2 linked regions of the Rhodopirellula baltica SH 1 genome follow. Each later gene encodes a partner of the first gene's protein in a complex. Links are inferred from orthologs where the notes say so. Each region holds a gene or a part of one and is shown on either strand. Other genes may lie near its edges.

Region 1 (10,183 bases):
TGCTTGGACTTCTTTCGCCTCACGCGATTCGGACCAAGCTCACGTCCACCGCCAAACGGTCCACAGGTGGACGGTCATCGCAATGATGAAGAAGACGATCGAGATTGCCGTCGGGATCTCGTAGTAGTACTGCAGTCGTTTGTGATTGCCCCAGTACCATCGGAAGTGAATGAACAGCCCGATGCAGATCAGCAACACTCCAAACGTGATCGCGGGCGTGCCGATGTATTCTCTCCAGAACATCGGGGACATTTGCCCGCCGCGGGAAAGGTTGATCGTGGTCGCTCGCTGGAGAAGGCAGCATCGCAGTCCATAAAAGCAAACCACCGCCGCTGCACCGATTCCCACGACCCGCCGTGCGATGGGACCGCCATCGGGACCGTCAGACAGTCGGTCGGCCAAATCGATGATCCAGTCGTGCTGATACATGGTCGTTGGTCGGGAAGCGAGGAGTGCTCGTGAAGGTGCATTCTGTGTCAGGTTGATTCCAACGACGGTTGGGGCGCGGAGTAGACCCTTGCACAGGCGTGTTCCAAAGAAAGTGATTCGCACCCCCTGATGGTGGGTTCTGCGGTATGCTGATGTTCGGTTGGCAACTCACGCAAAACTCACAGGTGCGAATATGTCACGGATCGCGATCATCAACCCCGCCTTTGAAGTTTCGTATTGGGGGCTGGAGTATTCGCAGCCTTTGTTTGGCAAGAAGGCAAACATGCCCGTGGCAAGTCTTCCGTTGCTGGCCGCGCTGACACCGCCGGAGCATGAAGTCGTTCTGTTTGACGAGAATGTCGAGCCACTGGATTTTGACGAGCTTCAAACGTTCGATCTCATCGCGATGACGGGCATGAGCGTTCAGCGTTTCCGAATGGATTCGATCGTCACCGAGTTGAAGGATCGTGGTTGCTTTGTTGTCATCGGTGGACCATGGGTAACGGTCGAAGAGGACTACTTCGGCGATCGGGTGGACGTCGTCTTTATCGGTGAAGCAGAAGTCACTTGGCCGCGTTTCCTAAGAGAGTGGCAGGAAGGTGATTGCGGCCAGCGGTATGAACAAACCGACAAGACGGAGATGACGACGGTCCCCACACCACGTCACGATCTGCTGAAGAACAAGCATTACCTCGTCGGCAGCCTTCAGATCTCTCGCGGATGTCCGTTTCAATGCGAGTTCTGTGACATCATCGTCACGTTTGGTCGTCGCCCTCGCATCAAACAAGCGTCGCAAGTGACCGCCGAACTGGACAGCTTGCTTACCCAAGGGATGCATATCGTTTTTATCGTGGACGACAATCTCATCGGAAACAAGAAGGCGATCAAACCGGTTCTCCGCGAAGTCGCGGCTTGGCAACAACGCCACGGTTATCCCATCGTGTTCAGCACCGAAGCGTCTTTGGATTTGTGCGAAGATGATGAACTGATGGAGTTGATGGCGGAAGCCAACATTCAATCCGTGTTCATCGGATTGGAAAGCCCGGACGAGGAATCACTGAAAGAAACCAAGAAGTATCAAAACGTCCGCAGTCGCGGCGGCACGATGCTGGAAAAGGTTCATCGCATCCAGGACTTCGGAATGGAAGTTTGGTGCGGATTGATCGTTGGTTTTGACAACGACACGTCGGCGATTTTCGAGACTCAGCAAAAGTTTTTAAAGGATTCGCGGATCGCACACGCCATGGTTGGACTCCTGCACGCGATTCCCAAAACGCCGCTGCATGCTCGGCTATTGGAAGAGGGGCGTTTGGACCTTGCCGACGAGCATCACTTTGGCACCAACGTCATTCCCAAGAGTATGACGCGAGACGAGTTGCTTCGCGGGTACTTGGAAACGATGCGAAACGCATACGAACCGGATGTCTACTTCGATCGTTTGGACCAATTGTTCGTTCGCGATCGATTTCAGTTTCGTGCGTTGAACACAAGCTATTTCGAAAAGCATCGGTGGCAGCGTCGCAAGCAACGTGCCATCTTCACAGTCGGCTTCGTCGCCATGTTCATCAGGTTGATGTGGAAGGTCCCTGATGCCGAATTGCGCCGGACTTACCGGCGTCAGATCTTGGCGGCGGTCCGCAGGAGGTTCGCGACTCCAGAGATCTATTTCTTCTACGTGCTCAAGTGCGCGATGCACTACCATCACCACCGCATGACCACCGAGATGATCGACGATCCGTCCAAGTTCGTATCGACCTATGGAAAAGCGATGCGTTCCGACCAACCCGCCGCGGTGAAGTCAGACTGCGGTTCGGCGGCTGAATTGGAGCACACCGAGAGGCCTATCGCGGTGGCGTCACCCAGTTTGCCCGTCGTTGAGACGACAACGTCCACCTGAGAATCCGGGTGTCGGCGTTTCGTTTGCTTCGCCGTTCCATCTTTGTGAAGCGGTACTGTGTGGGGTGCGATCATGGTGGATCGCGAGTCGTTGGAAATATCGGTAGGTTGTTGCTTTTGATTCTTACCGACCTGCGCCGCGAAAAACTAATGCGACTTTTTTCGATCGTTTTCTGTGCATCTTTGATCTGGCCAACGTTTTCGCAATCGGTCTTGGCTGACGAGCCAACGAGACTCGACCCGCGATCTCCACGCTGGTCTCCGTTGGTGGATGTCATCGACAAGGTGGAGCCCGCGGTGGTCGGATTGTTTTTAAGGGACGAGAAGTCTGGCGGTTTTAATTCGGGCAGTGGAACCATCATTGAATCGTCCGGGTATGTGCTAACCAATGACCACGTACTGTCGAGTGACACCGGCTACGCGGTGCTGGGCAAGGTTGCGGGCAAATTTGAAGTTGTCGGCAGAATGCCCGAAAAGGACATGGCCATCGTTCGCCTATTGCACGTGAAGGGACACTTGCCAATCGTTCCACTGGGACGCAGCAACGATGTCCACAATGGCGAAGCGGTCGTCGTGGCTGGAAACCCCGGTGGTCGCGGAATCACAATCACATCGGGAATCGTCAGTTCCAAGAAGACATACCTGGACATGCCAAACGCATTGATTGCGACGAATTACAACTTGCTCGCTCGAGATGACTACTTGCGGTTCGACGCTGCAAGCAACCGTGGCAACTCGGGCGGTCCGTTGGTGAATATGGAAGGCAAGATCATCGGGATCGTATCCCGCGTGAACCCGGAAGAACAAAACGCAGGATTTGCCATTCCAATCGACCGCGTTCGCAAGTTGATTGTTCGTATCGTTGAACCGGAACTACGACACGATCGGTGGGTGGGCGTCTCGCTCAATCCACTTGCCGAAGCGGCCGTTGTTGCCGCGGTTGAAGAAGGTTCGCCAGCCGCGGAAGCTGGGATACTCGCCGGCGATGTGATTGAGATGGTGGCGGGGACTCGTGTTCGCAATGCGGCTCAATACACGTTGGCTTTGGATCGAGTGCTCAGAGAATCAGAAGAGGTTGAGTTGCTGGCGAGCAGACGCGGATCAGCGATACCGGTTTCGATGCAGACCATTCCGGTACCTCGGTTGAAAGGTGTCGAAGTGGAAACCCTCGAACCGGGGCTGGACTACCGCATGTATTTGGGGAAGTTCAAAAAGTTGCCCGAGTTCGAAACGATGGAAGTTGAGAGAACAGGGCAAGTCGATTCGCTGAACTTGGAAGAGATTCAGGGTGATCAGCGCGACGATTTTGCTTTATCGATCAACGCGATGTTTCGCGTGCCGGAAGAGGGTTTGTATCGATTTCAAATCACCTCCGACGATGGCAGTCGAGTCTTCCTCCACGACAAACTTTTCTTGGACCACGATGGCAACCATCCGCCGATGACGGTCAGCCGATTGGTGCGAGCCGGCGCGGGTTTGCATCCGATACGCATCGATTATTTCGAAGGCGGAGGCGCACAAACACTGACGGCGGCGCTGACCCGGCTCGACGTCGCAGGGGACGACGACGGCGATGATTCCGCATCGGAAACGATACAAACTCCGATCGAATTGCAGTTCTTTCGCGTGCCGGCGGAAGACTCTGTATCGAAACCCACATCGGACGCTGTTAGCGAGTAAAATCTTCGCCAGCTGTTCTGTTTGGCAGCTCGGCGGATATTCCCGCCAATGTCCCCACCCCACTTTCCCACCTGCGAATTGCTGATGAAAACGTATATCTTTGCTGCTGTCACCCTGTGTGTTTCGACACTTTTGGCTAATTCACACGCCGCAAAGGCGGATGACACCGCTGCTCCCACCGGAAAGTGGGAAACACTGTTTGACGGCAGTAATCTGGATGCCTGGCGTGAATACAACCGTGATTCGGTGACGAGCGGTTGGAAGATCGAGGGCAATGCTCTGACTTGCATTTCACACAAGGATCAGGGCGATGCCGCTCGTGGTGAAAACCTGATCACGAAAGAAAAGTTTGACGCTTTTGAGTTGGAACTTGATTTCAAAGTGACACCCGCAGCCAACAGCGGCGTGATGTTTCATGTGGTCGAAACCAAGAAGCCGCCTTACTACACCGGGCCTGAAATTCAGATCCAAGATCACAAAGGTGGACACGATCCGCAAAAGTGCGGATGGCTGTACCAGCTGTATCCATCCGAAACTGACTCGACCAAACCGGCCGGTGAATGGAATCACTTGCGAGTGTTGATCACTCCCGCGAAGTGTCAAATCGAGGTCAACGGCGTGTTGTACAGCGAGTTCGTCAAAGGCAGCGATGACTGGAACGAGCGAGTTGCCAAATCCAAGTTCGGCAAATGGGAAGGTTTCGGTGAACCGACCAACGGACACATCTGTTTGCAGGATCACAACGATGAAGTTTCGTATCGAAACATTCGGATTCGTCGACTGTAGGTCGTCGCATGATGCGAGCGTACAACGCTACTCTGTTGTGAAACGAATCGCGTGAAACTTAATGGGGCAAAGGGAAGGGCCATGGTGAAGCCCTCCCTGCCTCACCATGGCCCTATCATTGCTGGAACGATATGGCACCGATCGTTCCACCCTCCCAATCCATGGTACAAGGAGTATCGGACCGCATCGGTCAAATGCTTCAACCGTTTTGGTGAGGTGAACCCGTTTTTTCTGACGGGGCGCAGCATCCCGGGGGAAAGCAACCGTTTTGTATCAAGGCAAAATGGGCTTGCCGCGAAGGAAAGCCCGGTTCTGAGCGAGCTTTCCGGCATGATTGAGCCGGAGCGTTAGGTAACGTACTCTTCTTCGGCTTCGCCGGTTGGGCGTGAGATTTCGCCGGTGTCTTCGAGATGTCGGACGATATCGACGATCTTTTGTTGGACGGCTTCGACTTCGCTGATCCGAACGCTGCCCAGATAGCCCATTTCTTCCTGCAAGTTCTCGGCTGCGCGTGAACTCATGTTTCGCAGCACTTTCTGCTGCAAAGCTTCGCTGGCACCCTTCAATGCCATCGCCCACTGAGCGGTTTCGACATTCTTCAGCAACGCTTGGATGTCGCGGTCGCCCAGCTTGGAAATGTCTTCGAAGACAAACATCAATCGTCGGATGTCTTCTGACAACTCCGGATCTTCACGACCCAGAGATTCCATGATGGTCCGTTCGATTGCACGTTCGACCACGTTGAGGATCTCAGCGACGCTTTCGACACCACCAGTGTTGCTGTGTTGCTGGTTGACCATGTTGCTGAGGCGAAGTTCCAACCCACGTTCCAGTTCAGAAACTGCCGTCGGACTGGTGCGGCCGATCGATGCGATACGGCGAATGACTTCTAGCTGTTTCACGGGGTCTAGCCCCGCAAGCACTTCCGCCGCATAGGACGACGGCACGTGAGACAGCAACAAGGCGATCGTTTGCGGGTGTTCTTCGCCGATAAACTGCAGCAGCGTCTGTGTATCGACCTTTTTGACGAAGCCAAAAGGCATCGCTTCGATCGTTTGCTGAAGATTGCCGATCAGTTCGCCGGCGTCTCGCCCAAGGGCTTCTTTGATCAGTTCCTTGGCTCGTTCCAATCCACCCGGGCTGGCGTAGATTGAGCTCGCTTTGCTGGTCAAAAACTCAGCGATCACGACTTCTTGTTCGTCACCACCAACCGAGTCGATTTGGGCGATTTTGATGCTGATCGTTTCGATCAATCGCGGCGGAAGTTGACCGAGGACCTTTGCCGCGACCTTCGTGGGAAGGCTCATCAGCAAGATTGCCGCTTTCGTCAATCCGCGATCGTCAGCAATACCCATGGTCGACGAACTATTCACTTCGTTGAGAAACCTGCCACGCAAATGAGAGGAAGCGCTATACGAGTGAGCACTTCACTACTCTTTCATCGGCAATCCAACGGGCAGGCTCAATCGAACGCCGAAGAGGGAGGCGTCGTGCCAAATTAGGATCGGGATATCTGGCAGAACCAGCAAACTCGACTAGGGTGCTGCGGTTTGGGGAGGTTTGCCGAGCACGCGAACGATCAACCAGAGCACTGCGGCGGAGACCAGTAAACTGATCCAAGGTGAAATGCCCCACGATGCCGGTAGCGTTCCAAACAAAATGCAGGTGACGCCGACTACCAACGCGTAAGGCATTTGCGTTCGCACGTGCAGCACGTGATTGCAGTCACAAGCACGACTGGACAGCACCGTTGTGTCAGATAGCGGTGAACAGTGATCGCCAAAGATGGCACCGGCAAGCACGCTGCTGAACGTCGCTAGACAGATTGGCGACATGGCGAGGGAAGCCGTCGTGGTTGATTGCAACCCCGCCATCGCCACCGTATCCGATGCTGCCAACGCGGCTTCTTGCAAGTTGACGGACAAGGCAACAGACAGTGGAGTTAAAATCGCCATCGTGCCCCAACTGGTTCCGGTGGAAAAGGCGATGAACGCCGCCAGCAGGAACACGCACGTGGGGAGCCATTCCACGGGAAGACGTGTGTCCAGAATGGATGCAAGATAACCGCCGGTGTTGAGTTGTTCCGTCGCGGTGAGTGAGGAAAGCCCCCACGCCAACCAAAGCACTGCCATCGCCGGCAGCATTTGAAACATGCCTTGCGCGGTGCCCATCGCGACCAGTTCCCATGACACTTTGCTCAGCAGCATTGCAAGTGTTCCGGCGACGATGAGGCCCGCGGCGCCACCGGCAACAAGCGCCAAGTAAGAGTTGCCATTGCCAATAACGTGGCCAAAGGTTTGCCAGGTCGACATCTCGCCTTCGATGGGAGTTTGCAATCCGGTCCAGACGAGCACTCCGCTGATGACGATCAAGCAAATCACAATTGGCATGACCGCCGCGAAGGTGTCTCGCCAGGATGTCGAAGATGTCCAGCGGTAAGGATGGATTGGCTTGCGAGAGGCGGTGTTTTCTTCCGCCCACATCGGACCGAAATCTCTTCCCGATCGGGCGATGACGAAGACAAACCACAACGCCAAAAGCGGATAGAAGCGATAGGGAAGGCTATGCAAGAAAACCGAGAATGTCATGTTCGTCGTTTCGATCCCCGCGTCGGTCAATCCAGTCTGCAGGTAACTCAGTTCGGTCGCGACCCATGTGCTCACGAGGGTTAGGCCAGCAACAGGAGCAGCGGTGGAGTCAACCAAATAAGCCAGCTTGGCTCTCGATATGCCATAGCGTTCCGCCGTGGTCCGCATGGTGCCACCAACTAGCAACGTGTTGGCGTAGTCATCAAAGAATATCAGCAAGCCGGTGAAGCCAATCAATGTTTGACCGCCTCGGCGAGTTGACACACGGCGGGTCCACCCGGAGATCATCCGTGCCATGCTTCCCGCTGATTCCAAAACACCCACCATTCCGCCGAGAAGCAATGTGAAGGCGAGAACGTGAAGGTGGTCCCAATCGCGAACGGATTGATCGATCGTGAAGAAGAACTGCTTCGACGATTGAATGAGTGTGCTAGCTACGCCACCGTCTTCTTTGGAAGCCAGCAACCAAGTGCCGACGAAAATGCCGATCGCGAGAGGAAACAGGACTCGGCGAGTGAGCAGGGCCAGGATGATCGCGACGGCGGGCGGCAAGAGTGATTCGATGCCGTCGGTCATGGCGGTCTCCGTCGAAGGATTTCAGGGCGGCTGAGTCGGCTATCGCAATCGAGATAAACGAACCGGCGCAGACAAGCTTTGAGCGGCAGCGGCTTCCGACAGGCTGGCCGTCACATAACTTGGAAGCAACTCGCTGATTTCTGATCGATCGTTTGCAAACGATTCCAAGCCGTCTAGCAGTTCCAAGGCGTGCAAACGAATGGAAGCGGCGTCGCGGCCATCATAGCGGCTCGCGATTTTTGACCAACGTACACCGAGTTTGCCTCGTGCTTCTGCGGCCTCGCCGTCGGACAAGTTATCTGAATCTTCTCGCCACAGCATCTCGGCTTTCGCCAACGATGCCAATCGAGAATCCGAGGCTTTGCACATCAATGGAACTCCGTCGTCCCAGCGTCGTAGTTGCAAACAAAGGGTGCGACCCAAAACGCCGGCCGACGTTTCGGATTGTCTCATGCGATCCAGTTCCATCTCGGTGGGCATCGTTTTGATGGAAGCCAGCAGATCGTTCAGCTCGTTTTGCGATTGCTCGTCCGTTGCGAATGGGACCAGCTTCTCCACGTCAAATCCAAACGAAGCGCACCACTGATTCTTGTTGTTCAGGATCAATTGATCCAGCAACGCGTTGGCCTGAAGCAGCAAATGATTGAGGTGGTCAGTGGTCGATATCGTTTGTCGACAATCCCGCCAACTTTCAACGAGCTTACGCACGACCGGATCGGACCAGGGCTCCTGAGACGCTTCGGAGACGGTTTCTGACGAGGGTGTCGTTGCGATGGCGGTGTGGGCGACTAGATCTTGGGCACGGCGGTGCGTTGTTTCAAATGGCTCGACCAACCAACTGGCACGCAAACTCAAGTGCATGGCCGCGAGGTGCTCCAGAGAACCGTTGCCCGCGAGTTCCGCAATCAATTCCCACTGATCAATCAAGCCAGCCGCCTCGGTCAGTCGAAACCGCCGAGTCGCCCGTTCTGTTTCGTCCCACAATTCCTGGGTTGCTTCGCTGATCTCAATCTCTGTGAACCGCGCCTTCTCGGGTTCGGGCGTGGGTGTCACGGGAGCACCGGCTACGTCTTCCGGAATGTCGACATTGTTGGTCGCTTCGAGCGTTTCCGCCATCGCCATCTCGGTAACAGCCGGAGTCTCCGCAACCGATTCCGCTGCATCGTCCGTGTCATCAGTCATTTCGGATGCGAGTTCAGCGACCGCAGGGCCGCTGGGAGTCATCGGTTCAACCGCGTCATCGCGAGTGGTCTCGGCAAGCTCTGTATCAACGTTTGGTTCGGGTTGATTTTCTGTCGTTTCAACGTCAGGAGCCACCGCAATCATTTGCTCGGGTGGTGCGGTGGCATCGGGAAACTCGTCCGGCGTATCGACGTCTTTCAGTTCTTCAGTGGTTGGCACGTCCAACTGCGTCGTAGGAAGTTCGACAGGAACGGAACCGATTGGCTCTGCTGGTTGCGTGGCCAAGGTGGACTGATTGGCTTTTCGAGCTCCCAACCAATACGCCAAATAGAACGTCGCAGACAGGCAAAGGATCGAAAGCCCCACCAGTGTCCGAACTTCCGTCATCCATCGTTTCCATGCGCCGCGATGAGAACGCATCTCTTCGAGAACCAGTTCGTTTTCATTGCGCGGCGGCAAATCTTCTAGCAACGAACGTTCGACGGAGGGCTGAACCCAGTGCGATGTTTCATCCGCGGTCATTGCGATCGTTTGTGCATCGCTGGCATCAATCACCACGTCAGCCAATCGGTTGCCCGAATTGGGAGGCTGGCCAGGAATCAGCACATTGTCTTGGATCGGCGATGCCTGGTCGTTCGCCGCAAAGATCGTTTCTTGTGAAAACGATGTGTGCGACACGCTTTCCATTTCGAATGGAAGGATGCGGCCGAGTTGAACTTGTTGATGTCGGTCGATTCGATAACGCGGGTCCATCACTCGGTAGGCCGATGTGATGACTCGTGCTAAGTGGCATTCATTGATTGTCGACGGTTTGCTGACCTGAACCGATGCGAGAGCACCGGCACTACGTTTGGTTGCGGTGCGGATGATGTGCAACCGGCTTTCAAACGTCCGCAAACCCAGGGTCGCGAAATGTAGGTCGTCGAGAAGGTCGTTTGCTGCGACCGGATTCGGATGGCAATGACGGACTTGGTCAAAGATTGAATCGCTTGCTCGATTGTCCCCGTGATCGTCTGAATCGTCCGATTCCGCAGTTGGCAACCCCG
Region 2 (10,015 bases), 1.0 Mb from region 1 along the record:
CCACGAAAACGACCCTTCAAATCAACCAGTGGACCACCATAGAAGGCGGGGGAGATTCGGGCATCGGTTTGGATTGCGGTGCCATCGAGTCGACCGACTGCGGAAAGGATTCCTGTGCTCACCATCGGCGTGTTGTTTTCACCGTACCGAGCGACCGCAACCATCGTTTCTCCGACTTTGTCGTTGGCTGGATCGTTTGTCGAAAAAGCGATCGGCTGCCAGGTTTCATCTGGAGAGGACACCTTCAGTAGCACGAGGTCTCTATGTTCATCTTTGGCGACGACTTCGGCCGGGAAGCGTTTGCCGCTCGGAGCGTTGACGATGATGCTGGCGGAGTCACCCCCGGTCACCCATGACGACGTCAGAACATGGCCCTGTTCGTCGATCACCACGCCCGATGTCGGCGCATCTTGCCGGACTTCGCCGTTGGCTTGCATGACACCGATGACTTCGATGGTCACGACGGAGGGCAGCGTGTCCTCAGCAACATGCCGCACGGCTTTCGCCAAAATGCTTTGGTATCGCGCCGGCGTCGGGTCATCGGCATGGATCGGCGTTGATATGCCAAGCAAAAGAGCAACAGCGAGCAGCATTTCAAACGGAGTGGATATGCGGTTCACGAGAAAGCTGCGAAGAAGGAGTGCCGAAAGTAGTTTGCGAATCATGGACGTAATACCAAGTCAAGAATTTCGTTGTCTCGCTGAACCACCAAGGCGACTTGGTCGCGGCGGTCGATTCGCCTTAGCAGATCACGGAGAGCACGTTGGTGCGAAACACGGCGACCATTGGCGAGGACAATCAAATCGTCTGGTCGAAGGTCCACGCGAGCGGCCGGTGAATCTTTCTCGATGAAGTCGATGAAGGCGGGAGTGTTTTCGAGAACGTCCGGGATCAATCCAATGCCCAAACCAATCGGCGAGTGAGATTTATCGCGGGGCAGAACCGGATTGGATTCATCAGGAAGCGTTGTTTTGCGACCGGCGATGATGTCGCCGATCGGTTGACGAAGAACGCCAGCGGGAATGGCGTAGTTCAGCCAAACGCCGGTCTTTCGATCTCGAAGTTCCTTTCCCAACATCCCGAGGAATTGGCCTTCGGGATCGACAAGGGCTCCGCCAGCCGCACCGGGGTTGTTGGCGACCAGGTCGAGCAGCAATACCTCGCCGCGATAGGGCGTTTGAAAAGTCCCACGACGAGCGTCGAGTTTGGTCTTCGCTGCGACTCGGCCCTGCATCACGCTCGCCGGTTCATTCCCCGTTGCGATGCCAAACAAATTGCTGACCGCGAGGACAGGATCACCCCAAGAAACGTTGTCGGATTCTGGAATCGGAAAGAAGGAAAGGTCATCCGCTTCGATCTTCAGCACCGCCAACTCGAGCGCCGGTTCAAAACCCACGATCTTCGATTCGAACCGTCGGCCGTCGTGAAGAATGACGACCGGGTCAACGTCCAGGACATAGCTCCATGCCGTTGCGATGTGACCTGCTGGCGAAACCAGGAACCCGCTCTGGTAAGCCTCCAGTCCGGACAACCCACCGGCGCCATAGACCTTGACCATCTTCGATTGGACTTGGTCGGACGGACGAGCCATTGAAGGCTGAGCCCAGGATTTTTCAGACGCAAGAAAAACGATCAGCGAAGCAGTGATGCACCCCAGCAGAAGACGCAGCAACGACGCGGGATCCTTACCGGCATGGGATGGGGCGGTGGCAAGACGCGAGAGTTTTGGAACGCCACTCATGATGCATCTCCATCGACTGGAACCTGAGGTTGGTTGGCTGGCGCGGTGGACCAATCGGTGATTTGCAAGTTCAAAACGGTGGTCAGCCCATAGCGGAGTTGCAAGGTCGACGGCAGTGCGTCGTCTTCTGCTGCGAACCAAAGTTCGGCGGGGTCGGTGTCGTTGCCAGCGATGGATTCAATCACTTCCAATCGTTCAGATTGTGGGTGATGCAAGAATCGGGTTTCCAAATCAGAGTGGACACCAACGACGGTGTCGCGAAGGGGCCGTTGGCCTGAGAGCGGCATCGTGCCCCAGTAGTACGTGTCGCCAAATTGTCTCGGGCCGAGCGTTAACATGCGTTGCAGTGCGTTCAAGCATGCCAGGATACCCGCATCGCGTTGTTCATCGACGACTTGCAGCAGTTCGTCGCCACGTGAAAGTTGCTGAAGGTCGTCGCCGATCTTGAATTTGAATTGGCCATCGCCAATCGTGATTAGAAAATCGCTCGCTTCTTGTCCATCGACAACGGGAACGGTTTTGCCGCGAATCTTCCAAACGGAATCGTTTGCCTCGACGTCCTTAAATTGCCGGCGAAGTCGCTCGATGAATTTCGTTTGGTGCAGTTCGTTGTAGTAATAGTTGCCATAGCCTTCGCGGATTTTGATTTGCTTGACCGCCATTGCTGGAATCGGTTCGCCCGCCGCGTCCTTCATCAACGGTTTTGGGTCGTTCGGTTTGGCTTTGTCCGAGCCATCCGGCGATGTTTCATCGTCTGATTCCAAATCTCCGGGGGCGTCTCCTTCGGGATCGGATGGAGTGGGTGGCTTCGGTGGAGCGGGGGGAGGTGGCGGCAATGCCGACTTCATTTTCTCAAGCAGTTCCGATCCGCGGTGAACGCTGGCCAAACGAACCAACGTTTCCACGCTCGTTCCCTCTTGCCGATACGTGATTGGGATTCGCCATGACGCTGGGAACGTTGCAAGAATATTTTGAACATCGTTGGCCGTTTGGATGACTTGGCCATCGATCTCGAGAATTTCGTCTCCGTAACGGAGCCCTCGTCGGTAGGCATCGCTGGAACTGAGGATGTTGGTGACTCGGACACTGCCGTCTTCGTCCGTGCCAACGGTGGCACCAAGAGTGGCATGATCCACGATGCGTCCACTGTGCAAACAGCCGAGGAAGTTTTGAGCTTGGTCGCCTGAGATGGCGTAGCCAACGCCGACGTTGACGCGTCCACGTTTTTCGAACGAAGCTCGGCCGATGATCCCGATCAAATCGCCGTCATTGTCATACAACGGGCCACCGGAGTTTCCGGGATTGATGGAAGCATCAGTTTGAAAGCAGTTGCCGTATTCGAGTAACGTCCCAGAAGGATACTGGTAGCGACGCACACCGCTGATGATTCCTGCGGTAACGGTTGGTTGCAGATTGGTTGCGAGTAAGAACGGATTGCCAATGGCGAAACACCAGTCACCAACTTGCACCGAACGGCTGGGGACGAATTCAGCCGTTGAAAAATCGTCGCGGCCCAACAATTGGATGAGTGCCAAGTCGCCCACCGGATCGATACCGACAACCACGGCGTCGTACACTTTGCCATCGCTGAGTCCGCATCGCATGTAGGTGCCCGCAGGACTGCTGACGTGAAAGTTGGTCAACGCATATCCGTCGGGACTGATCAAAACACCGCTACCGCCTCCACCGCCACCTGGAACAAACACCATCACGGTGGAAGGGGTGGCCTTTGCGATGCCGGCAACACGTGCGGACTCGAACTGCTCAATCCACTTTTGCTCGTCAGGCAGAAGCGAAGACTCTTCGGCACGAAGATTGGCCGCCAACGAAATCGCTGATGCAAAGAGGGCAAGCGTCAAACAACCGATTCGCACCATGGTGGAATCGAGGCATCGAGATGGCATGGCGAATCGTTCTTCTCAGTGTGGAGACGTCGTTGCAAAGAGCATCCGAGCAGCGTCGAAGCGACGCATGACTCTATTTTAACAAGCGGGCACCGAGCCACTCGATACGATGTCCCAAAGCATTACTGATTGTCGGTGATGTCTTGGATGCGTCCGGTCCGGGATGGGCACTTCGAAGCGTGAGCCGCCGAGCGTCTTCGATTGGCAAGATTAAACCGTGCGGTTTGCGATCTTGGATTTCGAGCTTCCAAGCAACGCGGTTGTCCAAAAGCACCGAAACTGTCAACGGTGCGAACTGGTCCACTTCCGATGCGACTCGGACGGCAGCGACCAATTTCTGATATCCCTCGGGGATACGGATGACATGATCGGAAGACAGAACGGTGGTCAAATTCTTGGTGTCGGTTTCGGTGGCGAACCAAGTGGATGCGAAGTCTTCACCGAGGAGTGCTTTGAGCGACTCCGGTTGACGTTGCTCAGCGACCTCCGCGTCCGACAGATAAAGGATGCCACCAGAGAACTGGATTTCCAACAATTCTTTCAAAGGAATGGAGTGCGTGATGTCGTTGCCAAGATCGAGCCGAAGCGAACGGTCGCTCCCATTCCAGTTGACTTGATCGGCCATCCAATTCGATCCACGTTGGTCGCGAACTCGAATGGGCTTCTCCGTTTCACGGTCGGTGGTGGTGGAGAAGATCACGCCTTCGAGTTTTTTCAGGGGAGCGTCGACGATGTTTCCGCTGAGGTCGAACGAAACGGAATCTCGATTGATTTCTAAGACCGTTCCTTCGATTGGGTCCAACGCATTTCCTTCGCGTCGAATGACCAGTCGATCGCGGCGTTGAGGTTCTTCGACCAATGCGAGCCAGTCAGCGTCAGTCGCGCTGGAAGGAGCTCGGAAGCGAACTGATTGAACGGATCGGATGGACACGGTGAATGACGGTTGCCCGATCGAGCGGACCAGCAGCTTTTCGTCTTCCATGGAAGTCGCGGCCGATGCCACTTCGGAGCCGCCACGAAGGACGACCCGAGCTGGTGGGCTGGTCTTTTCCGAACCATCGAATTGGATTCGTGCAATTTCGGTCAAATCCCACTGTTTGGATTCGCCGCCAGCCAAAATTGCGGACAGAGATGAACCTGTTAGGTTGCCCAGCTGTCCGGATACTGAGTCTCCATCGATGGTTTCGAATTGAATTTTAGGGCCCAGATCAGGCTCGCCGGAGGTGTCCTGGCTGGAACTTTTCGTTCCTGGAAAGACAGCGAAAAGAGTCGCTAGAAGAGCGATGATGGGCGTCTGACTGCGGAACGAGCGTGTCATAGGAACCGGCTTGAGCGTGAAAATCCATTCGTCGAAGCGTCGTTTTAAGGTCCTCTACAGGATAACCGTCTTGTCGGTTGTGAAGCAGGGGAAACCAATACTTTCGGGATGATGTAGTGTTCGTGCGTGCAGTGTTTTGGGGTGGTTTATAGCGTTCGTCTTCACGCAGTCTTCGCCAAATTTGATCCTTGCCCGAACCAGTTCGCGGCGCTACCATGGTTGCAGCTTGAGCGTTCTTGTGAAGCTTGCGTGAAATGAGTTTGCGTTGTTGAGGGTTTGTGGATATTATTCCCCCTGTCAAACGGATTTAGCCAGCCGAGTGGCTGGAAGTAGAAAGGTTAATCATGTCCATTCGATTCAATCAATCTTGCCCAACCTGCGGGCGGCGAATCGATATTCGCGCATCGTTACTCGGATGTACCGTTGCATGCCAGCACTGCGGTGCTGAGTTCACAGCATGTATCAGCGATACGGCTCAAACGCCCGAGTGTTCTGACGAGTTGCTCGACCGTGTCGAGGCGGCACTTCGTCGTGCGGAATCAGCGGCCCAGAAAAGCGGTCTGACTGCGCCGTCAATCGTCTCTCAATCCGGCCAAAACTGATCGCTTGCTCTCGCCAAGTTTGGTGGGAGATGAGTGGCGGTACTTTGTCGTCAGCCTAAGTGATCGGCGAAGCAGATTGAAACGCTTCACACTGGCGGGCGAATTGCGAAAACGGCGAGAGCCATCGTTGGCTTAGCTGTTTTGACAGAAGAGAATCACAATCTTTCTGTCAGTGTGTTAGCGACTCAGTGTATTAGCGACGCTTCAGCGAGTTGGTGCCGGCTTGGTTGGTGAAGCTTTGGGGGACGCATTCGGTTGCGTTGTCGTTGGAACTTTGGCCTGAGCCGCATCCAAGACGTTTTCCAGTTCATCCTTGACGGGTTCCGCCTCGGCAGTGGCTGGTGAATCGTTCTCCAGCTCTTCTTCTGGGTCGACTTCGGGTTCGCAGTATTTTGGCTCGACCGTTGACTGAACTTGCACCGCTTTCTTGCCTTTGTAGGCACCGGCGACGGCGGCAAATTTGTGGACGTCCTGGACGGACAATTCCAATGCGGAACTGGCGGCTTGTTCGGTGGTGATGATATCGCCAACGTTCAAGTCCAGCAGATCACTGGTTCGGATCTTTGACCTCGCCAAAGTCACCACCACGTCCACCGGCGCGGCATCAATGCTGTCAGCGATTTTGCGTCGCGATTGTGGGGTTGGATTGGTTTTTCCATAGCCCACCCATCCGTTGCGAGACAGTTTCGCGTTGTATTTCTCGATGGAATTGAAGGGGATGCACAAGTTCATCATCCCCCGGTTTTTACCGAGCAGGACTTCAAACCCGACCAGGATTGCCACTTCGTTGGGAGGAACGATCTGGGCGAGTTGTGGGTTGCTCTCGGTCGTGTGAATCGATGGTTCGAGTTGAATGACGTTTTCCCACGCGGGCACGATTTGTTCCAAGAACAGTTCGACAACGCGACACATCAACCGGGTTTCGATTTCGGTCAGGGGCCGCCGAATCGTTTCGCCAGGGACCGGGTCACCACCGAGCATTCGATCGATGATCGCATAAGCCAATCCCGGGGCAATATCGAGAACCCAGTGGCCTTCCAACGGCAGCGGTTTGATGACGTTGAAGCAGCTTGGATTGTCGAGGCTGAAGACGAACTCGCTGTAGGTGAGTTGGTCGACGCTCAGTAGTTTCACCTCGATCATGGTCCGCAGCAGACCGGAGATCGACGCACCAAAATTTCGAGCAATCGACTCGTGCAGCGAATGCATCGCCCGCATTTGGTCTTTGCCAACGCGTTCAGGGCGTTTGAAGTCGTAGGCCGTTACTCTGGCACCGGTTGGTACGCCGGGAGAATAGGGCTTGGAATCGGCCGGATGCGCCGCTCCGACGACGGGAGCGGAACTCCCAACGGTCGCGTTTTCGGCATCCTTGGATTCGGCTGAGTCTTTGGTCTCGGTCGGTGCGTCGGTACCTTCCTCGTCCAAATCAGCCGTTTCCATGGCCTTCAGAAGATTCTCGACTTGATTTTGACTCAGTGATTCGTTGGACATCGTGTCCTCAGCCTCTTATGTGACCGTTCCCACGTACGATGTACTTGTAGCTGGTCAGTTCCCGCAACCCGCATGGCCCTCTTGCGTGAAACTTATCCGTGGAAATTCCGATTTCCGCTCCCAAACCGAACATTCCACCGTCATTGAAGCGAGTGCTAGCATTCACCATCACTGCGGAACTATCCACCAAAGCGGTGAATTGCTCGGAAGCGGCGATGTTGCTGGTGACGATGGCGTCGGTGTGTCCCGATCCGTAGTGATTGATGTGATCGGTGGCAGCAGCCAGCGAATCCACGACGGCGATGCTGATTTGTGGCCCCAAGAACTCAGCGGCAAAATCGGCATCCGTGGCAGGAACGCCGTCAGGAACATACGCCGAAGCGCGTTCGTCGACCCGCATTTCAACGCCACGGCTGGCCAAGCGTTTCGCGATCGCTGGGAGTGCGTCGGCGGCGATCGACTGGTGAATCAGCAGTGATTCGCAGGCATTGCAGACACCCATTCGCTGACATTTCGCGTTTTCGATGATATCGACCGCCATTTCAATATCGGCGGACTCATCCACGTAAACGTGACAATTGCCGTCGTAGTGCTTGATGACAGGCATGGTGGCTTCTGCCGCGACACGGCGAATCAGGTTTTCGCCTCCGCGGGGAATCGTGACATCAATGTTGTCGGATTGCTTCAGGAAGTGCCCCACCGCAGCGCGGTCGGTCGTTCCGACCAATTGAACGGCGTCGTCGGGAATCCCGACGCGACGACCGACTTCGTGCAGCACTTCGATAATCGCCCGGCTGCTATGAGCGGCTTCTTTTCCACCACGCAGAATCACTGCATTACCGCTTTTGACGCAGATTCCAGCCGCGTCGGCGGTCACATTGGGTCGACTTTCGTAAATGAAGAAGACGACGCCCAAAGGAACACGACGCTTTTCGATTCGCATACCGCCCGGCCGCGCGAAACCATCGAGGACCTCGCCGATGGGATCGTTCAATGAGGCGATTTCTCGTAAACCCGTAGCGATTCCAGCGATTCGAGCTTCGTCCAGACGCAGCCGATCGATTCCCGCGTCGGTCAGTCCGTACTTTGGGGCGTTTTCAAGATCCAGCTGATTGGCGGCGATGATCGCGTCAGACGCCTCAATCAAAGCGTCCGCGGATTCGATCAGCCATTGATCCTTGATGTTGGTATCCAGGGTCCCCAGCAAACGAGATGCGGCTTTCGCACGGCGGGCGATATCAACGCACTGGGCGGCGAGGTCGTCGGACTGGAGAGCGTCGGTTTGAGTGTGGGTCGTGGAAGCGGTCGACATGGGAACCTATGAGTTCAGGTGGCGATCGAAAGAATCGTGATACGAAAACCGGCTGAGATCGGGGAAACCCCAACCTCAGCCGGTCGTTGATATTGTCTGGCATCGGCTCGTTGAGGTCAACGTCAACGAGTTTGCCGGGTCATTCCTGTCGTCGCACTACAGCAGTTTTGCCATGGCCGCGTCGACGGCCGATTGAAGCGATTTGCTGCGGTCATCGCTGCTCGAGGAGCCTTCTTCACCGCTGGTATTAGCCGAGGCAATGCTGTCGAGAACGTCGTCGCCAAGGTTCGCCGAACTTTGGCCAATGACCTTGTCACTTTCGAACAAGACTTCGATCAGCGGTTCACCCGCAGCCGTGGAGCCTGATCCGTTTGTGCTGACATCGGAGCTCGAAACGGCTGCCGAAACACTTGCTCCGGTTGCCGCAATGCTGCTGGAGGCCACGATGGGTTCGCCGAGTGGTTCGCTTTGATTGCTGTCACGACGGTTGAGTTCATTAATAACCTGCAAGGCATCGAGCGAGCTGATGCGTAGGTCACCGCTGACGTCGTAATAGCGACCCGGCTGCGAAGCACTTGGTCGACCGTTGTCGCCTTGCGTCACCACCAAATCTTCATCCACCGTCGGCGTGTATCCCGCAGGGAACGACGAGAAGCGGTTGAGGTGGTTGATGATCAACAATGCGTCCAGGGCCGATACTTCACCGTCATCATTGACGTCGGCGTTCAGGTCTGGGTTCTGCAGACGGCTGATAACAACCTGCAACGATACGGTAGCCAAACCACTGCGACGGCCGTTGGAGTCAGCAATCGAGTAGTCGAACGAATCGCGACCGGTGTAGCCCACCGCTGGAACATATCGCAAGGTTCCATCGCCGACGTTTTGAACTTCACCCGCCAATGGTTGACGTTCGATTTGGATTGAGCTGAAGTCCAGTCCATCCGCATCGGTGAAGTTGTTGCTGATGTCGATCAAGATCGCTTCGTTCAGGAAGCCTGAGCGAACACTGTCACGTCCGACCGGTGCCGCGTTGGGACTGATCGTGACGGTTTCTTCGGTGCTGAACGTTCCCTCATCATCCGCGACGATGTAACGGAATTCGTCATTGCCGGGGAAGTTGGTGAACGGCGTGTAGGTGATTGTTCCTTCGACAGGATCAATCGAAACGCTACCGAACGCCGGTTGCTTTGTGACCGTCAACGAGCTCGGATCGATGACTCCGTCAACATCCACATCGTTGTCCAAGACCCGGATGACAGTGCTGCCTGGGCTCTGCAATGTTGGGACATCTGGCTCGGTCACTGGACCATCGTTGATGCCCGTGACACTGACACTGACCAAGACCGAATTGCTGGTTCGGATCGGTGTCGCACTGGCACCAGCCCGGTCGGCGACCGCATAGCTGAACGAATCATTTAGCGGTGCGGAGCCTGGTTTCAACGCCTGCAATTCAGTTGAGACCGTTGGATCGTACGTGATGGTTTGCGTCACCGGATCGAACGTCACCAATGCACCTCGCAACGAGATCTGAGGCGAGTTCATTACGATCTGCAACTCGTCGGGGTTGGCATCGTTCAAATCGACATCAATGTCGTTTGCCAACAGTTCCGCTGCCGTGATCACTCGGACAGTGTCTTCGTCGGTCGT

Evidence for each region.
Region 2: the proteins of fliG (region 1) and fliM are in contact, whole or in part, in a crystal structure (PDB 4QRM), measured with the Thermotoga maritima proteins. The link is inferred for Rhodopirellula baltica SH 1 from one-to-one orthologs. Residues at the interface, in WP_004082903.1 of Thermotoga maritima: Phe122, Ser125, Glu126, His127, Pro128, Gln129, Thr130, Val133, Glu157, Arg161, Leu164, Leu165, Arg167, Ser169, Glu171, Val172, Glu175, Ile176, Asn179, Lys182; in WP_004081085.1 of Thermotoga maritima: Tyr124, Leu127, Asp128, Ile130, Met131, Gly132, Gly133, Pro134, Glu136, Pro139, Arg141, Thr144, Glu145, Ile146, Glu147, Ser149, Ile150, Lys153.

The regions. Positions count from the first base shown.
Region 1 is NC_005027.1:2,936,974-2,947,156, reverse strand. The notes cover bases 4,143-7,141. They hold fliG (flagellar motor switch protein FliG), read right to left. Parts: upstream 6,147-7,141; coding sequence 5,139-6,146; downstream 4,143-5,138. Other genes in these bases: RB_RS11380 (Na+/H+ antiporter NhaC family protein), read right to left, coding at 6,327-7,141; RB_RS11390 (hypothetical protein), read left to right, coding at 4,873-5,142; RB_RS11395 (3-keto-disaccharide hydrolase), read left to right, coding at 4,143-4,791. Outside these bases: RB_RS11410 (hypothetical protein), read right to left, coding at 40-429; RB_RS11405 (B12-binding domain-containing radical SAM protein), read left to right, coding at 590-2,326; RB_RS11400 (PA14 domain-containing protein), read left to right, coding at 2,476-4,005; more of RB_RS11395, read left to right, coding at 4,054-4,142; more of RB_RS11380, read right to left, coding at 7,142-7,955; RB_RS11375 (hypothetical protein), read right to left, coding at 7,995-10,183. UniProt on the Bacillus subtilis protein: One of the proteins that forms a switch complex that is proposed to be located at the base of the basal body.
Region 2 is NC_005027.1:3,935,051-3,945,065, reverse strand. Bases 4,914-7,744 are described here. They hold fliM (flagellar motor switch protein FliM), read right to left. Parts: upstream 7,057-7,744; coding sequence 5,770-7,056; downstream 4,914-5,769. Other genes in these bases: RB_RS14980 (glutamate-5-semialdehyde dehydrogenase), read right to left, coding at 7,064-7,744; RB_RS14995 (hypothetical protein), read right to left, coding at 4,914-4,963. Outside these bases: RB_RS15010 (trypsin-like peptidase domain-containing protein), read right to left, coding at 1-620; RB_RS15005 (S1C family serine protease), read right to left, coding at 662-1,741; RB_RS15000 (S1C family serine protease), read right to left, coding at 1,738-3,618; more of RB_RS14995, read right to left, coding at 3,719-4,913; more of RB_RS14980, read right to left, coding at 7,745-8,368; RB_RS14975 (tandem-95 repeat protein), read right to left, coding at 8,525-10,015. UniProt on the Bacillus subtilis protein: One of the proteins that forms a switch complex that is proposed to be located at the base of the basal body.